Regions from separate parts of the Arthrobacter flavus genome, predicted to be linked through region 1. Evidence: predicted binding sites of a transcription regulator. Region 1 holds the regulator's gene; the other holds the start of a gene.
The links. The regulator HrcA, encoded in region 1, represses chaperone genes, less so after heat shock. The targets are predictions, from matches to a motif close to TTNGCACTCGNNNNNNNCGAGTGCNAA.
Positions count from the first base shown of each region.

Region 2: groES (co-chaperone GroES) is a predicted target of HrcA. The motif match lies at 6,948-6,974, and genes of this name have one in related genera.

Region 1 is NZ_BAAAIJ010000059.1:298,493-307,934, forward strand. It holds gene ybeY (rRNA maturation RNase YbeY) at 1-83, opposite strand, end outside; gene ABD059_RS16405 (PhoH family protein) at 80-1,144, opposite strand; gene ABD059_RS16410 (GerMN domain-containing protein) at 1,484-2,437, shown strand; gene ABD059_RS16415 (16S rRNA (uracil(1498)-N(3))-methyltransferase) at 2,503-3,258, opposite strand; gene dnaJ (molecular chaperone DnaJ) at 3,261-4,388, opposite strand; gene hrcA (heat-inducible transcriptional repressor HrcA) at 4,495-5,508, opposite strand; gene ABD059_RS16430 (DUF3097 family protein) at 5,659-6,525, shown strand; gene ABD059_RS16435 (DUF4870 domain-containing protein) at 6,614-7,045, shown strand; gene hemW (radical SAM family heme chaperone HemW) at 7,050-8,279, opposite strand; gene lepA (translation elongation factor 4) at 8,282-9,442, opposite strand, start outside.
Region 2 is NZ_BAAAIJ010000004.1:39,117-50,199, forward strand. It holds gene ABD059_RS01510 (beta-galactosidase) at 1-1,396, opposite strand, end outside; gene ABD059_RS01515 (LacI family DNA-binding transcriptional regulator) at 1,642-2,658, shown strand; gene ABD059_RS01520 (hypothetical protein) at 2,674-3,111, opposite strand; gene ABD059_RS01525 (class I SAM-dependent methyltransferase) at 3,320-4,558, opposite strand; gene ABD059_RS01530 (peptide chain release factor 3) at 4,560-6,218, opposite strand; gene ABD059_RS01535 (hypothetical protein) at 6,411-6,908, shown strand; gene groES (co-chaperone GroES) at 7,116-7,412, shown strand; gene groL (chaperonin GroEL) at 7,532-9,139, shown strand; gene ABD059_RS01550 (DUF6507 family protein) at 9,314-9,631, shown strand; gene ABD059_RS01555 (hypothetical protein) at 9,628-10,824, shown strand; gene ABD059_RS01560 (hypothetical protein) at 10,815-11,083, shown strand, end outside.

The DNA of each region.
Region 1 (9,442 bases):
CTGTCCAGCAGGAACCGGCCGAGGCGGATCAGGTTCTCCTCGTCTGCCGGCAGCCCAGACTCGTTGTTGACCTCGATACTCACGGTGTGCCTCCGGCTGGTTTGGCTCCGGCATGGCCGCGTGGCCCCCGGTGATCCCGGGCAGCTGAGGCCCGCTGGTTTTCGTCCCAGACACTGTAGGCGGTGACGATATCGCCCACCAGCCGGTGCCTGACGACGTCGGAGGCGTCGAGGGTGCGGAAGCTGACGTCCTGCACACCCTGAAGTATTTCGCTGACCACCCGCAGCCCGGAGTTGGTCCCGCCGGGCAGGTCCACCTGGGTGACATCGCCGGTGACCACCATCTTCGAACCGAACCCCAGGCGGGTGAGGAACATCTTCATCTGCTCGGGGGTGGTGTTTTGGGCCTCGTCGAGGATGATGAACGCATCGTTGAGGGTGCGGCCACGCATGTAGGCGAGTGGTGCCACCTCAATGGTGCCTGCCGCCATCAGACGGGGAATGCTGTCCGGATCCATCATGTCGTGCAGCGCGTCGTAGAGCGGGCGCAAATACGGGTCGATCTTGTCGCTGAGGGTGCCGGGCAGGAATCCGAGCCGCTCCCCCGCTTCGACCGCCGGGCGGGTGAGGATAATCCGGTTGACTTCTTTATGCTGCAACGCCTGAACGGCTTTGGCCATGGCGAGGTAGGTCTTCCCGGTGCCCGCAGGACCGATGCCGAACACCACCGTGTGACGGTCGATCGCCTCGACATAGTCACGCTGGTTCAGGGTTTTGGGCCTGATGGTCCTGCCACGCGAGGAGAGGATGTTCATGGTGAGGACATCCGCCGGGCTGCTGACCGACTGATCCTTCAACATGGACACCAACTGTTTAAGAACCTGAGGGTTGACGGTGGTGTTGTTCGCGGCGAGGGTGCGGATCTCGGAGATGAGACGTTCAGTGCGCGCGACGTCGACGGCTGGGCCCGTGATCGACAACTCATCACCCCGGACGTGAAGACTGACCCCGACGAAAGTACTCTCGATCAGCCTGAGCGCCTCATCGTTGGTTCCGAGCGCTTGAACCATCTGTTCCGTCGAATCGAAGTGGACCACCTTCGTGTCCAAGCCCACTGCGCTGATGCCAACTGAAGAATCGGTCATATAATCGGCCCTCGCGGCCTTCCATCTCTCCTTGAATCGGTTAGTGACGGCAAACCGCCCATCTCTCATGTTACGTCACGCGCCTAGCCGCCTCCTGTCCCGGCCGAGTGATTCCGCCATCGACGGAACGGGGGCTTTTGCCGTGTCGCCGAGCGCCCAGGAAGCAGATGATCTCATCTGGGCAACGGCCCGGTTTCAATACTGTCTCAGTCCGGCGACGACTTGGCTAAACCCCGGTCGGAGCCTGCTGCCCTATGCGAAGCTGGAAATGTGGCTTGAGTGCACTACTCGGCGGCGCACGAATCCGGCCGAGTGGCACGGCGAAAGGACAGGACGCGAATGGAGTGGTCTTTCCCACGCGATGCTGCCCGGCGCCGATCCGGACGCGCACTCTCGATCACCGCGCTGATCGCCCTGGCTGGGCTGGGATTGGCTGGGTGCACGCCGGCCCCTGGCGGTGATGCGGCGGCCTCGCTGTCTGGAGAGGCAAACACGTCAGCTGGCCCGTCGACGGCGGAGCACTCAGTAGTGACGGAGTCCACCACCCTGCGCAATCTGCTCCCCGTCTATTGGCTGGGAGACAATGACGGAAGCATCCAGCTGTACCGGGAGTTCCTGGACGGCGGGAAGGGTGGTGACCCGATCGCGGCCGCAGTCCAGGCGATGACCGCCAACTCACCCACCGACCCCGACTACTTCGGGTCGTGGTCCCCTGCCGAGTCTGTCAGCGCGTCGATCTCCCCGGACAACGTCATCACGGTCGACATCTCGGCCGACGCCTTCAACACCCCGCTCGACCAGGGGGCCGCCTACCGTGCCATCCAGCAGCTCGTGTACACAGCCACGGCTGCTGCGTCCAACGCGGGACTAGTCTCGGGCGGTGACCCCAGCCGTGTCGTAGTGCTGGTGGACGGCGCGGCAGGGTACACCGCTTTCGGCCACATCGAACTTGGGGGCCAGCTGCAGCGCGACGCGACGCTGATGGCACCGATCTGGATCATTGAGCCCCAGCAGGGGGCGGTCCGTGACCAGCCGACGATTACCGTGTCCGGCAGCGGCAGAACAGAGAACGCGGTCCTGCACTGGCGGATCGACGAGGTGACCGGCGACGAGTTGGAATCGTACCGGAGTGGAACGGTGGGGCTGGAAGCGAGCACCAGTTCCCCCGGACTATTTGAGTTCACTATCGCGCTGGTACCCGGTGAGTACGAGATCAGCGTTTTCGACCGTCCGCAGGCCGGCCAAGAGAACCGTGAACTCGATACCGATACCAAGCGCGTCGTGGTGCAGTAGGCAGCTCGGTCTCCAGCGACCCGTCCCCTGACTCGTCGTCCCGCGTGAGCGCGGAACCTAACTGGCTACCAGCGGCCCAGCAACTGGCTGAGGACCGAGAGGGCAGCGGGGCCTGCGGTGGAAGAGCGTAGCACCTGGTCGCCGAGTCTGACAGGGTGTGCCCCCTTCGACACGAACAGCTCCAGTTCCCGCCCGCTGATACCGCCCTCGGGGCCAACGACCACCGCAATGCTGGTGGGCGGCGTCCCGGCCTGCGGTCCGACCAGCGCCCCGAGACCAGTCTCAGCGTCCTCGTGAAGGACCAGAGCGAGGTCGACCCCGGTAAGCCGGGCTGCCAGGGACCCGCTGTCGTGCAGTGGTAGCACCTCAGGGAGGGTGGCACGCCGTGACTGTTTGGCGGCGCCCCACACCGTGGATTCCCACTTTCGCTGCCCCTTGAGCGCCTTATCGGCGCGCCAACGGACGATGCTTCGATCAGCCTGCCAGGGAATAACCGCATCGACGCCTAGTTCGGTGGCCGCCTCGACCGCCAGTTCGTCCCGGTCGCCCTTGGCCAATGCCTGCACCAGGATGAGACGGCAGGCGGGGGCCGGCTCATCGATCACCGTTCGTACCTCGAGGGTAACTTCCTGCCCGGCGCTGGCCGTGACGACGCCGACGATCCTGCGCCCGCGGCCGTCGGCGACGTCAATCGTTTCACCGGCTGCCAACCTTTTGACGGTCGCCGCGTGCCGGGCCTCGGCCCCGGTAAGGGTGAAACTGGCTCCGGGAAGGACAGCAGCCAGCGTCTCGGGGTCACCGAAGTAGAGTGCGTTGCTCACTCCTAGAGATTACCCAACCGCTCCCGCAACTTCGCGAACACCCCTGAACCGTTGCTGGCCAGCTGACCTTCGACGAATTCCTCGCCCCGGAGTTCGGCGAGCTTACGCAGCAGCTCTTCCTGCGCCTGGTCGACGTTGCGCGGGGTCTCGACGTTCAGGTGCACCTTGAGATCACCGCGCCCGTAGCCGCGCAGATGGGTCACGCCCAGCCCGCGAAGAGTCACGATCTCCCCCGACTGGGTGCCTGCTTTGATACCCAGTTCCTGGTCGCCGTCGAACGAGGCGAGGTTCAAGGTGGTGCCCAGGGCGGCTGCTGTCATCGGCACACTCAGGGTGACGTGGAGATCGTCACCCTCGCGGAGGAAGGATGGGTCCGGGTTGACCCGGATCTCCACGTAGAGGTCGCCCTGCGGCCCGCCACCCATGCCCGCTTCACCCTGGCCCCCCAGCTGGATCCGGGTGCCGGTCGACACGCCTGCGGGCACCTTGATGGTGAGGCTCCGACGGCTACGCACCCGACCGTCACCGTTGCACTCGTTGCACGGGCTCGGGATGACTGTGCCGAAACCCTGGCAGGTGCCACACGTGGCACTGGTCATGACCTGGCCCAGGATGGACCGCACTGCACGCTGCACCTGACCCGATCCCCCGCAAATGTCGCAGGTTCGGGGTGAGGTACCGGGCTGGCAGCAGGACCCGTCGCAGGTGGGACACACTGCTGCAGTGTCGACGTCGATCTTCTTGTTGATCCCGAAGACGGCGTCGACCAGGTCGATCCTCACGGCGATCAGGGCATCCTGGCCGCGACGGGTGCGTGACGGCGGACCGCTGGCCCCACCACCGCCGAAGAACGTTTCGAAAATGTCCTGGAAGGCGAAGCCCGGACCGGCGTGTCCGCCGCCGAATCCGTTGTCGGTCCCGTTCTCGTTGCCGGTCGTGTCGTACACGCGCCGTTTCTGCGGGTCCGAGAGCACCTCGTAGGCACGGGTCACCAATTTGAATTCTTCGGAGGCGTCCGGCCCGGAATTGACGTCCGGGTGCAGCTTTCGCGCGAGCTTGCGGTAGGCCTTCTTGATTTCCTCGCCGGTCGCATCGCGGTTCACACCGAGGACTTCATAGTGATTACTCACTCCTGCACTTCACTTCCTATGTCACTGACCGTTGCAGGGCGTGGTGCCCTGCCGGTATGGGGTCGACTGTTTCTTCAACAAGTTCGTTGCTGCGGCTACGTCAGGGCTAGTCCGTCAGGATCCGCGATAGGTACCGGGCTACCGCCCGCACCGCCGACATCGACGTCGGGTAGTCCATTCGGGTTGGTCCAAGGACTCCTACCTTGGCCAACGAGTCGGGACCGTATCCGGTGGCAATCACCGAGGCTTCAGCGAGGCCGCCGTGCGGGTTCTCCCGACCGATTCGTACCGAGACCCCAAATGCATCCTGCTTCATCTCGGAGAGCAGACGAAGCATGACCACCTGCTCCTCAAGGGCCTCAAGCACCGGCCCGATGCTCAGAGGAAAGTCTACGGTGGATCGGGCCAGGTTGGCTGTACCAGCCATCACAATCCGGTCATCCCGGTTGATGCCGGCCAGCTGCTCGAGCGTACGTGCCAGCACGGTGCCCACCCTGCGCTGCTGGAACGACAGAGCCGCCACGGCTAGTGCGAGTTCCTGCGGGAGGGACGTCAGCTTGGTGCCAGCGACGGAACCAAGAAAGTGCTGTCGAACCTCAGCGAGAGTCGACTCAGGCACCGGTTCTGGCAGCGGAACAACCCGCTGCTGGACGGCCCCGTTGGTCGCTATGAGCACCACCAGTACCTGGTTGGGCGCGAGCAAAACGAACTCCAGGTGCCGGACTGCTGCGCTGCCCAGATGAGGGTATTGCACCACCGCCACCTGGTTGGTCAGGTGGGAGAGCAGCCGCACCGTCCGGTCCATGACGTCGTCGAGGTCCTCCGCTTCCTCCAGCAGGGCCTGGATCGCACGCTTTTCAGCCGCGGACAGCGGCTTGACCTCGGAAATCTGGTCGACGAACAGTCGGTAGCCCTTGTCGGTGGGGATGCGGCCCGAACTGGTGTGGGGCGCAGTGATCAGCCCCTCTTCCTCAAGGACAGCCATATCGTTACGGATGGTGGCCGATGAAACCCCCAGCTGGTGCCGCTCCACGAGGGCTTTCGAGCCCACAGGCTCGCGGGAATGCACATAGTCCTCGACGATGGCACGCAATACTTCAAGTCTGCGTGGTTCGCTCACTTTTCACCTCCGCACACGGTTACTGTCTCTTTCGGCAGATCTGGCACTCGACACGCCCAAGTGCCAAGTCTAGTACGTTCGAAGGGATTGTTAGCATTGAAAATCCCTGGCCGGACCGTCCAGCGGCGAGTCGGGAAGCGAGCAACAATCTTGTCCAGTTATGAATGGGGCGCCCAGGACATCTCAGCCCCCCGCCAGGTTCCCCTGCCGAAAGTTCCCGTCAGCCGGGGCCTGGTGCTGGAGGACGTACAGAGCGGTTATGTTGGCGCAGTGGTCCGGGTGGAGAAATCTGGTGGCATGCACGTCATGGTGCTCGAGGACCGGCGCGGGAGGCTCAAGACCTTCCCGCTCGGATTCGGCTTCCACGTCGACGGCGGGCCCGTTGAGGTGGTGGCACCCGCACTGGCGCCCGCAGCGCCAGCCCGCAAGGTTACGGCGTCGGGGTCGGTCAAAGTGGAGGGCTCCCGCGCAAGGACCGCACGGGCCAGCAGGATCTGGGTAGAGGGACAACACGATGCTGAGCTGATCGAAAAGGTGTGGGGTGATGACCTGCGTCTTGAGGGAATCGTCGTCGAGCCGCTGCACGGCGTCGATGACCTTGCCGGGATGATCCGAGCCTTTGGTCCAGGACCGAACCGCCGGCTCGGTATCCTCGTCGACCACCTGGTAGCGGGGTCGAAGGAACAGCGCATCGCCCAGGAAGCGATGAAGGTTCCGGGAGCCGCCGCCAACGTGCTGGTCGTGGGACACCCGTATGTCGATGTGTGGCAGGCCATCAAGCCTGCATCCGTCGGGCTCACCGCGTGGCCGGTGGTACCACGGGGCCAGGACTGGAAGACCGGAATACTCGCCGGCCTCGGCTGGCCGAATGCCGACAAGGCAGCGGTGGCGCAGGGCTGGAAACGGTTGCTGGGGTGCGTCACCAGCTACTCCGACCTCGAGCCGTCACTGCTCGGGAGGGTCGAGGAAGTCATCGATTTCTTGACCCCTCCCGGAGATTTCGACGGGCCCACCTGATCCGCAGTGCACGTTTGCTGGGTGACGAAGTATCCTAGATCGGAAGGCTCCTGATTAAGGCTGCCCCGAAGCAATAGAGGATGTTCAGTTGTCTAACCCCGCCGACCAGCACGGACAGCACGGATCCGAGGAGGGCCACGGCCAGCCCGAATCCGCATTTGAGGGCGCCCCGGCAAATGCCCTGCCGCTGACCGCCACGGAAGACCGGCAGTGGGCAACCCTGTCGCACTTCGGCGGAATCCTCGGTTTCATCCCGTCGCTGCTCATCCTGCTGATATTCAAAAACCGGGGACCGTTCACCGCCCAGGAAGCGCGGGAGGCGTTCAACTTCACCTTCCCGCCGACGGTGGTGGCGTTCGTGGCCTGGCTACTGTCCCTTTTGCCTGTGGTCGGCGGCGTGTTCGCCGTCGTCAACGCCCTGATCTGGGTCACCATCGCCGTCTTCTCGGTCATTGCCGGGATTCAGGTCAACCGCGGTCGCCCCTACCGGTACGCGTTTAACCTGCGGCTCTTCCGCTAGGGACTCAGTCGGGCAATAGCCTGCGGACCACCGCGTCGGCGAGTAGCCGGCCCCTGCCGGTGAGTGTGATCGTCCCGGCGAAGGCTTCTGCGGCAACGATCAATTCATCGGCAATCAGGCCGGCGACGGCGAGCCGTCCAGCGGGGCGCAGCACCCGGGTTGGCAGGCCCTCGCGCAGCCTGGCGCGAAGCATCACGTCCTCGGTGTAGCGGGTGTCCGCGTCCAGGATTTCTCGGCCCGCGGCCGGTGAGACCCCGGTTGAGAGGCGCTGAGCGTACGCGGTGGGGTGCTTCACGTTCCACCACCGCACCCCACCCAGATGCGAGTGCGCACCGGGGCCAGCTCCCCACCAGTCGTCGCCACGCCAGTAGGCCAGATTGTGCCTGCACTCGTCAGCTGGTGTGCGGGCCCAGTTGCTCACCTCGTACCAACCCAGTCCTGCGGCTGCCATCGCGTGTTCGGCCAAGGCGTACTTCTCGGCGTGATCGTCGTCGTCGATGTCGGGCACCTCGCCACGGCGGATCTGGGCCGCAAGCTTGGTGCCGTCCTCGATGATCAGCGCGTAGGCAGAAACGTGGTCCGGACCATAGGACAGCGCCGCGTCGAGGGTCTGCTGCCAGTCCGCAGCTGACTCCCCCGGGGTGCCGTAGATCAGGTCGAGACTGACGTGCAGACCGGCTTCGCGCGCCCAATGGACGGCCAGGGGGACCCGTTCGGGCGCATGGGTGCGGTCCAGTACCTTCAACACGTGCGGAACAGCCGACTGCATCCCGAACGACACCCGGGTGAAACCCGCCTCCGCGAGCACCGCGAGTGACTCGGGCGTCACCGAATCGGGGTTGGCTTCAGTGGTGACTTCAGCACCGGGTGCGAGCCCCCAGTGGCCGACGGCGGTGCGCAGCACCGTCGCCAGATCGGCAGCGGGGAGGAGAGTGGGCGTGCCGCCCCCGAAGAACACTGTCGAGAGCTGGCGCGGCGCGGCCCCGGAAGCGGTCAGGACACCGGCTGCGAGGTCCAGTTCCGCGCTGACCGTTGCGGCATAGCGGTCTTGCGACGCACCCCCACCCAGCTCGGTGGCCGTGTAGGTGTTGAAGTCGCAGTAGCCGCAGCGGACGGCGCAGAAGGGGATATGGACGTAGAGCCCCAGCTTCCGGCCGGCGCTGCCGACGGCGGCCTGCTCCGGCAGCAGACCGCTCTCCGGCGCTGGCAAGCCAAGAGGGAGGGCACCTGGCATTGCTACTTCTTGACCTTGTCCTTGGACTCGTCGGTGGTGAGGGCCGCGATGAAGGCTTCCTGCGGAACTTCGACGCGTCCCACCATCTTCATCCGCTTCTTACCTTCCTTCTGTTTCTCCAGAAGTTTGCGCTTACGGGTGATGTCACCGCCGTAGCACTTGGCTAGGACGTCCTTGCGGATGGCCCTGATGCTTTCCCGGGCAATGATCCGTGACCCGATGGCCGCCTGGATGGGGACCTCGAACTGCTGCCGTGGGATGAGTTCACGCAGCTTGCCGGTCATCATAACGCCATAGGCGTACGCCTTGTCTCGGTGGGTGATGGCAGAGAACGCGTCGACCTGTTCGCCCTGCAGCATGATGTCGACCTTGACCAGGTCGGCGACCTGGTCGCCGTCGCTCTTCCAGTCCAGCGAGCCGTACCCGCGGGTCCGGGATTTGAGGATGTCGAAGAAGTCGAAAACGATCTCGGCCAGGGGCAGCCGGTACCGGATCTCCACCCGATCCTCGGAGAGGTAGTCCATTCCGCCCATCACCCCGCGCCGGCTCTGGCACAGCTCCATGATGGCACCGACGAACTCGGTGGGTGCCAGGATGGTCGCCGAAACCATTGGCTCGCGGACCTCGGCGATCTTCCCGGTGGGGTACTCGCTGGGGTTGGTCACATGGACCATCTTTTTGTCCTCGAGCGTGACCAGGTACTCCACGTTGGGCGCCGTGGAGATCAGGTTGAGGTTGTGCTCGCGTTCCAGCCGCTCCCTGGTGATCTCCAGGTGGAGGAGCCCGAGAAAGCCCACCCGGAACCCAAAGCCCAGCGCCGCGGAGGTCTCGGGCTCGTAGACGAGCGCAGCGTCGTTGAGCATCAGCTTTTCGAGCGCGTCGCGGAGCACCGGGTAGTCGGTACCGTCCAGTGGGTACAGCCCGGAGAAGACCATGGGCTTCGCATCGGCATACCCGGGAAGTGATGCCTGGGCGGGCTTGGCCAGGTTGGTGACCGTGTCGCCCACCTTGGACAGCCGCACGTCCTTCACGCCGGTGATGAGGTAGCCGACTTCTCCCACGCCAAGCCCCTTGGACGGGGTGGGCTCCGGGGAGCTGACCCCAATCTCGAGGAGCTCGTGACTGGCACGGGTGGACATCATCTGGATCCGCTCACGGGGATG
Region 2 (11,083 bases), on a different contig from region 1:
TGGGAACCACCACCAGCTTGTAGCGGGAGAGGGGCGCGCCGGGGGCGACGACGTCGACAGTGAGTCCGGCTTCCCACAGCGCGGTGTAGGCAGCGTGGACCTGGCTGAGGTAGCTGACGTCACCCGAGGGGTGCGACTCCTGGTCGTGGGCCCACCATGCCTCCCAGCTGAAGACGAGCGCCACCTCGGCGTGCACCGTGGTTCCGGCCAGCTCGCGCAGCTTTCGGAGGGATGCGCCGAGACCGACGACGTCGCGCCAGGTCTGCGAATCGGTGCCGGCGTGGGGGAGCATGGCGGAGTGGAACTTCTCGCTACCCTGCAGCGATGCGCGCCACTGGAAGAAGCAGAGACCGTCGGCTCCGCGCGCCAGGTGGCCGAGTGAGTTGCGGACCATCTCGCCGGGTCCCTTGGCAATGTTGCGGGGCTGCCAATTGACGGCGCCGGTGGAATGCTCCATCAGCAGCCATGGCTTGCCCTGGGCGAGTCCGCGGGTGGTATCGGCTGCAAACGCCAACTCAACCAGGGGTGCGTCGAGCCGATGGTCGAGGTAATGGTCGTTGGCAATGACGTCCATCTCCGGGGCCCAGGACCAGTAATCCTGGTTGCGGATGTGGGCGGCCACCATGAAGTTGGTGGTGATGGGGATGGAACTGTGGTCCCGGATCACTGCTGCTTCGGCCTGGTAGTAGTCAAGCAGCGCGTCGGAACTGAAACGTTGAAAGTCGAGCTCCTGGGTCGGGTTCAGGGCCGAAATGGTGGCCCGCGGGGGGAGGATCTGCGCCCAGTCCGAATAGCGCTGGCTCCAGAACGAGGTGCCCCAGGCCCGGTTGAGCTCCTCGACGGTGGTGTAGCGGCGCTGCAGCCAGGTGCGGAATGCTGCGGCTGAGATGTCGCAGTAGCACAGGGCGTTGTGGCAGCCCAGTTCATTGGACACATGCCATACGGTGACCGCGGGGTGGCTGCCGTACCGTTGTGCCATCTGTTCCACCAGTCGGAGCGCGTGCTCGCGGAATACCGGGGAACTGGGGCACCACGCCTGGCGTCCGCCGGGCCACCGCCGGGTGCCGTCGGCCATTTGCGGGAGGATCTCCGGGTGTTGAGCGGTCAGCCAGGGGGGAGGGGAGGAGGTTCCGGTTCCCAGGTTCACTGAAATGCCGTTGGCATGCAGCAGCGCCAGGACCTCGTCCAACCGGTCAAACGTCAGGACGCCGTCGGCGGGTTCCAGCTCAGCCCAGCCGAAGATGTTGATGGCGGCGAGGTTGACGCCCGCCTCCTTCATCAACCGGATGTCCTCGGGCCAAACGGCTGGATCCCATTGCTCAGGGTTGTAGTCACAGCCGTACACCAGATCTCCGCTGCCGGACAGCTCCGTGACAGTGGTGTTGCTCGAATTCAACCCGGCTCCTCGTCGTCGTTCGTGAACGTTCGGCTCGAGGGCGGCCGGAGCATCGAAAGCGTTCTGTGAACGCTCCCAGAGTCGGCAATCGAACTCACCTTCGAGGTCTTCTGTGAACGTTCCCAGAGTAAGGCACGTCACATTTACTTGTCAACGAGATTGTTGGGCCGCGGGTGCGATGCCAGCCTGGGGCCGGCCCTGAGGCAGGCCACGGGGGCGGGTAGTCGCTCGGCTAAAGTACAGGTATGGAGTCAACGCGCACGCGCACACGCAGGGCAACCATCAATGATGTTGCGTCGGCTGCCGGGCTGTCCCGTGGGACGGTGTCGCGGGTTGTCAACGGGGAACGCTACGTGTCCGAGGACGCGAAACTGGCCGTGGAAGAAGCGATCCTGCGGGTCGGATATGTGCGTAACTCAGTGGCCAGGAATCTGGTCCGGCAGAAGTCCGGAGCCATCGGCCTGATCATTCACGAACCTCACTCGCTGCTGTTCGAAGACCCCAACATCGGGTCTATTCTGTTGGGCGCCAACGCGGTGTTGTCAGCCGCCGACTATCAGCTGGTCTCCCTCATCATCGACTCCGAACGCGATAGCCGCAGGGTTGCCGACTATCTGCAGGGCGGTCTGGTGGATGGTGCGGTGATCGTGTCCGCGCGGGCTTCCGACCCTATTGCCCTGGCGGTCAAGAATCTTGGTGTGCCTGCGGCCTTTGTCGGACACCCACCGGGGATTCCGGATATTCCGTATGTTGCGATCGATAACGCAGCGGCCGCCGAGGCCATCACCGCCCGGCTGCTGGGCACTGGACGGACCCGGGTGGGCATGATCGCGTGCGCGCTTGACCGGGACTCTGGCCAGGACCGGCTGGCCGGGTTCAAGGCCGCGATGGGGGATCTGTTTGATCCCGGGCTGGTGGTGGAATATCCGCTGTATACGTATGGGTTTGGGCTGGAGGGGATGCAGGAGCTGCTCAGGCGCCGCCCTGACCTCGACGGCGTTTTTGCTGCATCCGATGCGGTGGCCGCCGGGGCAATGACAGCCCTGCAGGAAAGCGGCCGCCAGATCCCGGCGGACGTGGGGATTGTCGGCTTCGACGACAGCAGTTGGGCGCTGCGGTGCCGGCCTCAGCTGTCAACCGTCAGGCAGCCGGCAGATCTGCTGGGTAAGCGGGCGGCGGAGTTGGTGCTGGCCCAGATCAGGGGGCTGCCGAGCCCCGCGGAAGTGCTTGAGACGTCGGTGATGTGGCGGGGATCGGCCTAGCGTGGTGGCAGGGCACTATCTCCGCAGCCGCCGTCGGGCCCGCCTGATCGCCACGGTGCACTCGTGAATTCCGCTGGAGCAGTAGTAAAGGTCCCGTGGGTACCGGTGCCTGATCCACCGCAGCAACCGGTCCGTCAGGCTGACCTGGGTCCGCGCATCCGCCGGATACGTCATCAGCCACCTGTCGTCAAGGAAGCCCGGCAGGCAGAACACCAGATCATGGGCAGTGAACAGCCGGAGGAACGCACCTTGCGGATGGAACTCACGCTCCGCGGCGAGTAGTGTCCCAGCGTCGGTTCCCAGCACCGCGTCGGCGTCGACTGACTCCAGATAGCAGTACAGGTGCGCCATCACCCGGTAGTACCGTGCGCCGACCGAGTGGCTCCGGCCCGCACTGACGTCCTGAAGGAACGTTCGCACAATGACATCGATATGAGGAATATCCGTTTCCATGCCCAACTGTCCCATCGGGCTCTGACAGTTTGAGGCCTCAGTGGCGGACGGATTGCAGGTGTCCGGTTTGCCGATCCAACCGTCTCGGTGAGCAAGCTGGACAGGAAGGGTCAACGTGGGCGTTGGTGAACAAGATGTTGGACACGGATGTCCAGGTTGCCCACCGAGATGACGAAGGCGACGACGACGGGCGCGGGCTCCTAGCGAGTTAGACGGTGACGGGCTCGACGACGATCGCCACCCGGTCCTCACCGATTCGGGTGAGGACCAGCGTGGCCTTCTTTTTCCCGGCGGATTTCCGTGCCTTCCCCGACCCGGCAAGGAGCTGCTTGCGAAGCTCTTCGGGGGTCACCGAGGTACCGCGTTTCTTGATGTCCAGCACGCCGATGCTGTTCTCACGGACCCACGTCCGGAGGGCCTTGACGTTATACGGCATCACGCTCAACACCTTGTAGGCCCGGGCGAACGGGGTTTCCTGCAGCGTCGCGGCGCAGATGTACGCGATCCGCGGATCCAGGAGGTGGCCATCCAGTTGCCGTGCGACGTCGGCCACCAGCCCGGCGCGGATCACTGCGCCGTCCGGTTCATAGAGGTAACCTGCGGGGGTGCCCACCGGAGGCCGGGTTTCGTCGTCGAAATCGGCTGCACTATTGAGCTCTGCAGCGCCGTGGGAGCTTATCACCAGCGCGGAACGGCGCACGTCAGGGCGCTTCAGGGAGTTGAACCAGAGTGTCACCTCGGTGACGTCCCCATCGACCGACACCCACTGCGCCTCGCATCCTGCAGGCACCGCATCGTGGGGGATACCGGGCCCCAGTTTGACCCCGACCGGGGTCCCTGCGTCGGCGAGCCGCTCCACGAAGGACAGGGGAGGGGAAAACGCCTCCGGGTCGAAGACCCGGGTGGTACCCGAGGTGCTGGTGATGCGGCGGGCGGGGTCCAGCCAGACGCCGTCGTACCCGGTGAGGTCGAACGACTCCGCGTCACCACCGACCACAGTGGCATTGGGCCAGGGCATCAGGTTCATGGTCGCGGCGGCGGCGGTGGTCTCGTCGAGCTCCACGGCGGTGACCTGGCGGTCCAGGCTGGCCAGGGCGATCGCGTCGGCACCAATCCCGCAGCCCAGGTCGGCGACCCGTTCAAGGCCAGCCGTGACGAAGCGTTCGGCGTGGCGGGCAGCCACACCGAGGCGGGTGGCTTGCTCCAGGCCAGCGGCAGTGAACAACATGCGGGCAGCGAACGGCCCAAACTTCGTTTCCGCCCTGGAGCGCAACCGGGACTGGGTGAGAGCGGCCGCGATGACCTCCGGGTCGTGCCCTGCCCGGCGCAGCGAGGTGCTCAGGCGCATCGTGTCGGCTTCGTTGTACGGAGCCAGCGAGTTCACCAGGTCCCAGCCCGCAGGGGTCAGGAGCGGCGCGATCAGGTCAGTCGCGGCGGCGGCGGTCATCTCAGTAGCCTCGGGCGTCCCCGGCATCGGTGCCGATGGTGCTCAGCGATATCTCGGGGGAGTTCTTCTCGACCCGGCGCAGCGCCCAGATGTCATTGAACAGGGCCAGATACTCGCCGTCGGACCGGACCAGCACCTCGGTGCCACGGATAGCACTGAGAGCTGCCTGCGCGTCATGGGTGGTGAGGCGGGCCAGCGAATAGGGGAGGGGCTCCATTCGCATCGGTGCGCCGAAGTCGTGCTCCATCCTGTCCGCCACCACCTCGAACTGCATCGGCCCGACGGCCGCCAGCACCGGCGCCTGATCGCCACGAAGATCCGAGCGCAGCACCTGAATGATTCCCTCATGGCCCAGCTGTTCAATCCCGCGCCGGAACTGCTTGAAGCGGCCGGCATCCTTGGACCTGGCCACCCGAAAATGCTCGGGGCTGAACAGGGGGATCGGCGGGAACTCCACCGGTTCCTCCACATAGAGACTGTCGCCCATCCGCAGCGCCGATGCGTTGACGAGCCCGACGACGTCCCCCGGCCAGGCCTCGTCGATCACTTCTCGTTCACGGCCGAAGAGCTGCTGGGCATACTTGGTGGCGAAGGTTTTCCCCGAGTTGGCGTGGGTGACCACCATGCCGCGCTCGAACACGCCGGAGCAGACCCTGATGAATGCTACGTGGTCGCGGTGTGCGCGGTTCATGCCGGCCTGGACCTTGAAGACGAATCCCGAGAACGGGGCATCGACCGGACGGGGGGTGCCGTCAACGTCCCTGCGGGGGCCGGCGGCTGGTGCCAGGTCAACCAGGGTGTCCAGGATGTGCTGGACACCAAAGTTCAGAACTGCTGACGAGAACAACACCGGAGTGCCCGTCCCGGCGTGGAAGCTTTCGATGCTGAACGGCTGGTTCGATTCGATGACCAGCGATGCTTCGTCGAGGGCGTCCGTCCAGGCGTCGCCCTCCTGCGCCAGGGCTTCGGCCGGGCTCAGGTGCTCTTCCGTGGCAAGGGAGGCGCCGGCGTTCTTGCGGGTGAAACGAACAAACTCGTCGCGTTTGAGGTCCCACACGCCGCGGAAGTCGCCGGCGAAACCCACCGCCCAGGTCAGCGGCATCGGAATCAGCCCGGTGCGCTCCGTGACTTCGTCCATGAGTGCCAAAGCGTCCAGCCCTGGGCGGTCCCACTTGTTGATCACCGTAATGATGGGGATGTTGCGTTGCCGACAGACCTCGAACAGCTTCATGGTCTGGGTCTCGAGGCCCTTGGCCGCGTCGATCAGCATGACCGCGCAGTCCACTGCGGCCAGTACCCGGTAGGTGTCCTCGGAGAAGTCGGAGTGGCCGGGGGTGTCCAGCAGGTTGATGACAGTGTCCCGGTAGGAGAACTGCAGCGCCGTGGAGCTGATGGAAATGCCGCGGTCCTTTTCCATCTGCATCCAGTCGGACACGGTCTCCCGGCGGTTCTCCTTGCCGTTGGTGGCACCGGCCGTGCCAATCACGCGTGCGTGAAGGGCCAGGGCTTCGGTCAGGGTCGATTTGCCGGCGTCGGGGTGGGAAATGACGGCGAAGGTCCGACGGCGGGACGCCTCCTGGGCGATGCCAGTGTGGCGCTGGGTGGAGGCCTGTACCTGCTGGGTCACGAAACTGCTTTCGAAAGATGGTGGGAATGCCATTGATGGCCAGTTCCCCAGTCTACTGGGCGGAGTCTAACGGCGTCGAAGCGCGACCGAAGCGCGACCGAAGCACGGTTGAGGCGCGGATGCAGCACAGTTGCCCAGTGGCAGGTCTGTTTCGCTGGGCATAGACGGATATGCCCACTGAAGGTGCCCTTCTGGTGAGCAGGAGGAAGGCACTAGGCTTCAGCCATGGATAACGGGGAGGGCCAGTACGAGCGCCCCGACAACGCTGCCATCCTGCAGCGGCGATATGGAGTAACGGTCGGAAGGACGCCCGGACTTGCCGCGGGCCGGGTGGTACTGAACCCTCATGCTTTCCTGAAGGGCTGGCTGGTGACCTTCGGCATCTGGGCTCTCTCCACCCTGCTGTTCTGCATCGCCAGCGAGATTATCGGCCCGAACTCCGGTGCGGTGACGGTGTGGGGGTTCACGATGATGGTGAGCCTGGTGGTCGCCCTGCTTGTCGCTGCACCACTGGCCCTGGTGCTCGGCCTGCTATTGCGTCGGGTACTGAACCAGTGGCTCCACGCGGTGGCCTTCGCCGTCGTGTTTGCTGGCCTGGCCGCTGCCACGACCGTCCTGGTGCTGCCGGGGACGGGGTCAACCCTTCCTCTGATCCTCGCCGCCGTCGTCGGGATCTCCGCCGGGGTAGGCAGGGCATCGATCATCCGCAACGTGAATCCCTGAACCATCCGGACCGAAATATGGCTGCGCTCGCAGCGCAATCTGGCACTCACCTTGACCGAGTGCTAACCAATGCATAAAGTCGGACTTGGCACTCTCACCATGAGGGTGCTAACTCCTTCAGGGAAGCGTGAACCGGCACCGCGACGACGGTGAGCGCCATCCGAAGGCCTAAATTCCATTTGTCACCCAAGCGAAGGAGAGGTCCGCGTGCCGGTCTCTATTAAGCCTCTTGAGGATCGTATTGTTGTCCGCCCACTGGAAGCCGAGCAGACTACTGCCTCGGGTCTGGTTATCCCGGATACTGCCAAGGAAAAGCCCCAGGAGGGCGAAGTTGTTGCAGTAGGCCCAGGCCGCGTTGACGATAACGGCAACCGCGTGCCTGTAGATGTAGCCGAAGGCGACATTGTCATCTACTCGAAGTACGGCGGAACTGAAGTCAAGCACGCCGGTGCAGAGTACCTCGTGCTCTCAGCCCGCGACGTTCTGGCGATCGTCGTTAAGTAGTTTCACTCGAGAGAACCCCGGCCCCACAGGCCGGGGTTCTCTCGTCGGTGCGTGAAGACGTAGCGAGAACCACCAGGTTTTTCACAAGCAGTATTTGCACAATGGAAGAGGAACACATCATGGCAAAGCAGTTGAAGTTTGACGACGCTGCACGCCGCGCGCTGGAAGCGGGAGTCAACAAGTTAGCTGACACCGTCAAGGTGACGCTCGGCCCCCGCGGCCGCAACGTCGTGCTGGACAAGAAGTGGGGCGCCCCCACCATCACCAACGACGGGGTGACTATCGCCCGCGAAATCGAACTGGACGACCCGTTCGAGAACCTCGGTGCTCAGTTCGCCAAGGAAGTGGCCACCAAGACCAACGACATCGCCGGTGACGGCACCACCACCGCGACGGTGCTGGCCCAGGCACTGGTCACCGAAGGCCTGCGGAATGTCGCAGCCGGCGCTGCCCCATCACAGCTGAAGCGTGGCATTGAGGTCTCCATCGAGGCCGTTGCTGCCCGCCTGCTTGAGAATGCCCGCGAGGTTGTCGGTCAGCAGACCGCCAGCGTTGCGTCCATCTCGGCCCAGAGCTCAGAGGTTGGCGAGCTCATCGCTGAAGCCTTCGAGAAGGTCGGCAAGGATGGCGTGATCACCATCGAGGAGTCCTCGAGCACCCAGACCGAACTGGTCCTCACCGAGGGCATGCAGTTCGACAAGGGTTTCCTCAGCCCGTACTTCATCACCGATGCCGAGCGTCAGGAAGCGGTGCTCGAAGACGCACTCATCCTGATCAACTCCGGCAAGATCTCCTCGCTGCAGGAATTCCTGCCGCTGCTGGAGAAGGCGCTGCAGGCCGGTAAGCCCCTGTTCATCATCGCCGAGGACATCGACGGCGAAGCGCTGTCCACCCTCGTGGTGAACAAGATCCGCGGCACCCTGAACGTGGTCGCTGTCAAGGCACCAGGCTTCGGCGACCGCCGCAAGGCCATGCTGCAGGACATCGCCACGCTGACCGGTGCGCAGGTCGTTTCGCCTGACCTCGGCCTCAAGCTGGATCAGGTGGGCCTCGAGGTGCTGGGTTCGGCTCGCCGGATCACCGTCACCAAGGACACCACCACCATCGTTGATGGCATTGGCACCGAGTCCGACGTTGCGGACCGCGTCGCCCAGATCCGTGCCGAGGTTGAGCGCACCGATTCCGATTGGGACCGCGAGAAGCTGCAGGAACGCCTGGCCAAGCTGGCCGGCGGCATCGGAGTCATCAAGGTTGGCGCAGCCACCGAGGTTGAGCTCAAGGAAAAGAAGCACCGCATCGAGGACGCCGTGTCAGCGACACGCGCGGCTCTCGACGAGGGCATCGTCGCCGGTGGCGGCGCTGCGCTGATCCACGCGTCGAAGGCACTGGACACCGACCCAGCCGTCCTCGCCCTTGAGGGCGATGCGGCAACGGCCATCAACCTGGTGCGCCGTGCCCTGGCCCAGCCACTGCGCTGGATCGCTGAAAACGCTGGCCACGAAGGCTACGTCGTGGTGCACCGCGTCGAGGAACTTGAGCCCGGACACGGCTTCAACGCTGTCACCGGTGACTATGAGAACCTCGTCGACGCCGGCATCATCGACCCCGTCAAGGTCACCCGTTCAGCACTGCGGAACGCGGCCTCGATCGCTGCTCTGATTCTCACCACCGAAACCCTCGTGGTGGAGAAGCCTGAGACCGACGACGAAGAAGGTCACAGCCACTAGTCCCCTCAAGGGCTAGACAGGCATGACAGCACCCCTGATCCTCGGATTGGGGGTGCTGTCATGTGGTGGGCAGTTCTCCCCATCGCGGGATGCAGCGGTCCGTGAAATGCTGCAGGAGTGCAGCGAAACGGTGCACTTTAAACGCAGGGCAAACGAAACTGGGGACATTCGGCTGTGACAGCTTGGGATATCGATGCGGCATCAGCGCGAGGGATTATCGCGCGCACGGTGGAGGAAATGCTCGAATTTCACACCGCGGGCGATGAGATGGACACCGCGATCCAGGTTGCTGCCAGCGCCAGCAACAGTCCGGGCATCGCGGCCGCGCTCGCGTCCGTGTACGACGACTACGTGAAACTGCTCATCAGTAACGCGACCGTCAGGGCCACCAACGCCTGCAACGGGACCAGCCAGGCAGTCAACTGGTACGTCCAGGGCGACCTGGACATGGCCACAACCTCCCAGCACAGTGCCTCGCAGGTGCCCGAATGACAACGGTGAGCTTCGCCGGGGTGCCGACCTTCGCGGACCCGGACCTCCTCGATACGGAGGCGGAAGCAATCAAAGCGGCAGGGGCGCGGGTCAAGGAGATCGCAGCGAACTGCAGCGCCGTCTGGGTCGAACTTGGCGCCGTGTACAGCGCACCGGAATCGGCTGAGGTGCTGGCAGCGTTCACCCCGGTTGACTCTTTCGGGGAAGAGACCCAGACCGTTTCGGCACTGATCGCTACGGCGCTGACCACCTTCGCGGCCACCGCGAGGACCCTCAAGACCACTTACAACTCACTCGTCCTGCAGGCGGGGCAAAATTCAGGGTCCGACGACGACGCGGCTGACGTTGCTGCGGCCAACCAGGACACCCAGATCCTGGTGGACCAGCTGGCCCGCGACTACCAGGAAGCTGAGGCGGTGTGCATAGCGGCGCTGGGGGCCGCCAGCGGGCAGGTGTACTCGCCCGGGTGGGTCGACACGCTCGGAATTGGCACCTCAACCGTCAACGAGATTGTGGATCGGGTCCAGCACTCCCAGTTCCACGTCCGGGTCCCTCTGGAGACCGTCCGCTCCCCACGAGTCTTCGACCTGGAACTGGGCCCACCGATCCGGCCCACCGGGCCGCTCCACATGGACGACATGCCCTATGACTACATCGACGCTGACGGCAAGAAATGGACCCAGACGCCGTCGGGCCTGCTGGTCCGCACCGGCACAACGGCCGACGTCACGCGGCCACCTATCGACGTGGAGAACTATCAGCGGCCTGGGCCACAGCTGACTACCCCCGACAGGGTGACATCGCCTCCCGATTGGGCACGAAACGCCGGGCGGGGACTGTTCGTCGTCGACGTCGGAATGACCGTCTGGTCGCACGGCACCTCCCAGTACAACGAGGATCTGGTGAACCATCCGGAGTGGACCGACGGTCAGCGCGCAGCGAGTGTGACTGAAGACGTGGTCATTGTGGGCGGCACCTCACTCGCCGGCGGAGCCGCGGGGGCATTGGCCGGCGCCAAGGGTGGTGCAGTGCTCGGCGCAGCGATCGGTTCGGTCATTCCAGGGGCAGGCACCGCAGCCGGTGCCCTCGTTGGCGGTATCGTGGGAGCGGTCGGTGGCGGAATCATCGGCAGTAAGGTAGGCGAACAGGTCGGCGAAGGGATCAAGGACGTATGGAATTCCCTGTGGGACTAGCAAGTCTCCTTGCGGGGCTGATCATGATGCTCTGCGGCATCAATGCTTACCGCGGGCGCTGGCGGAAGTGGTTGCAGCCGGGCCTGATCCCCAGAGTGGACAGCTACGTCGGCCCCGGCCTGCTGTATGGCGGGATCGGGTTTTGCCTTGCACCGCTGTCAGCGCTGCTCGCCGACAATAACTCACCTCGCGCCCTCACAGCAGTGGTGGTCTCCCTGGCAATCGGAGGCATTCTGGTGTGGCTCCTGAGCACGGCCTG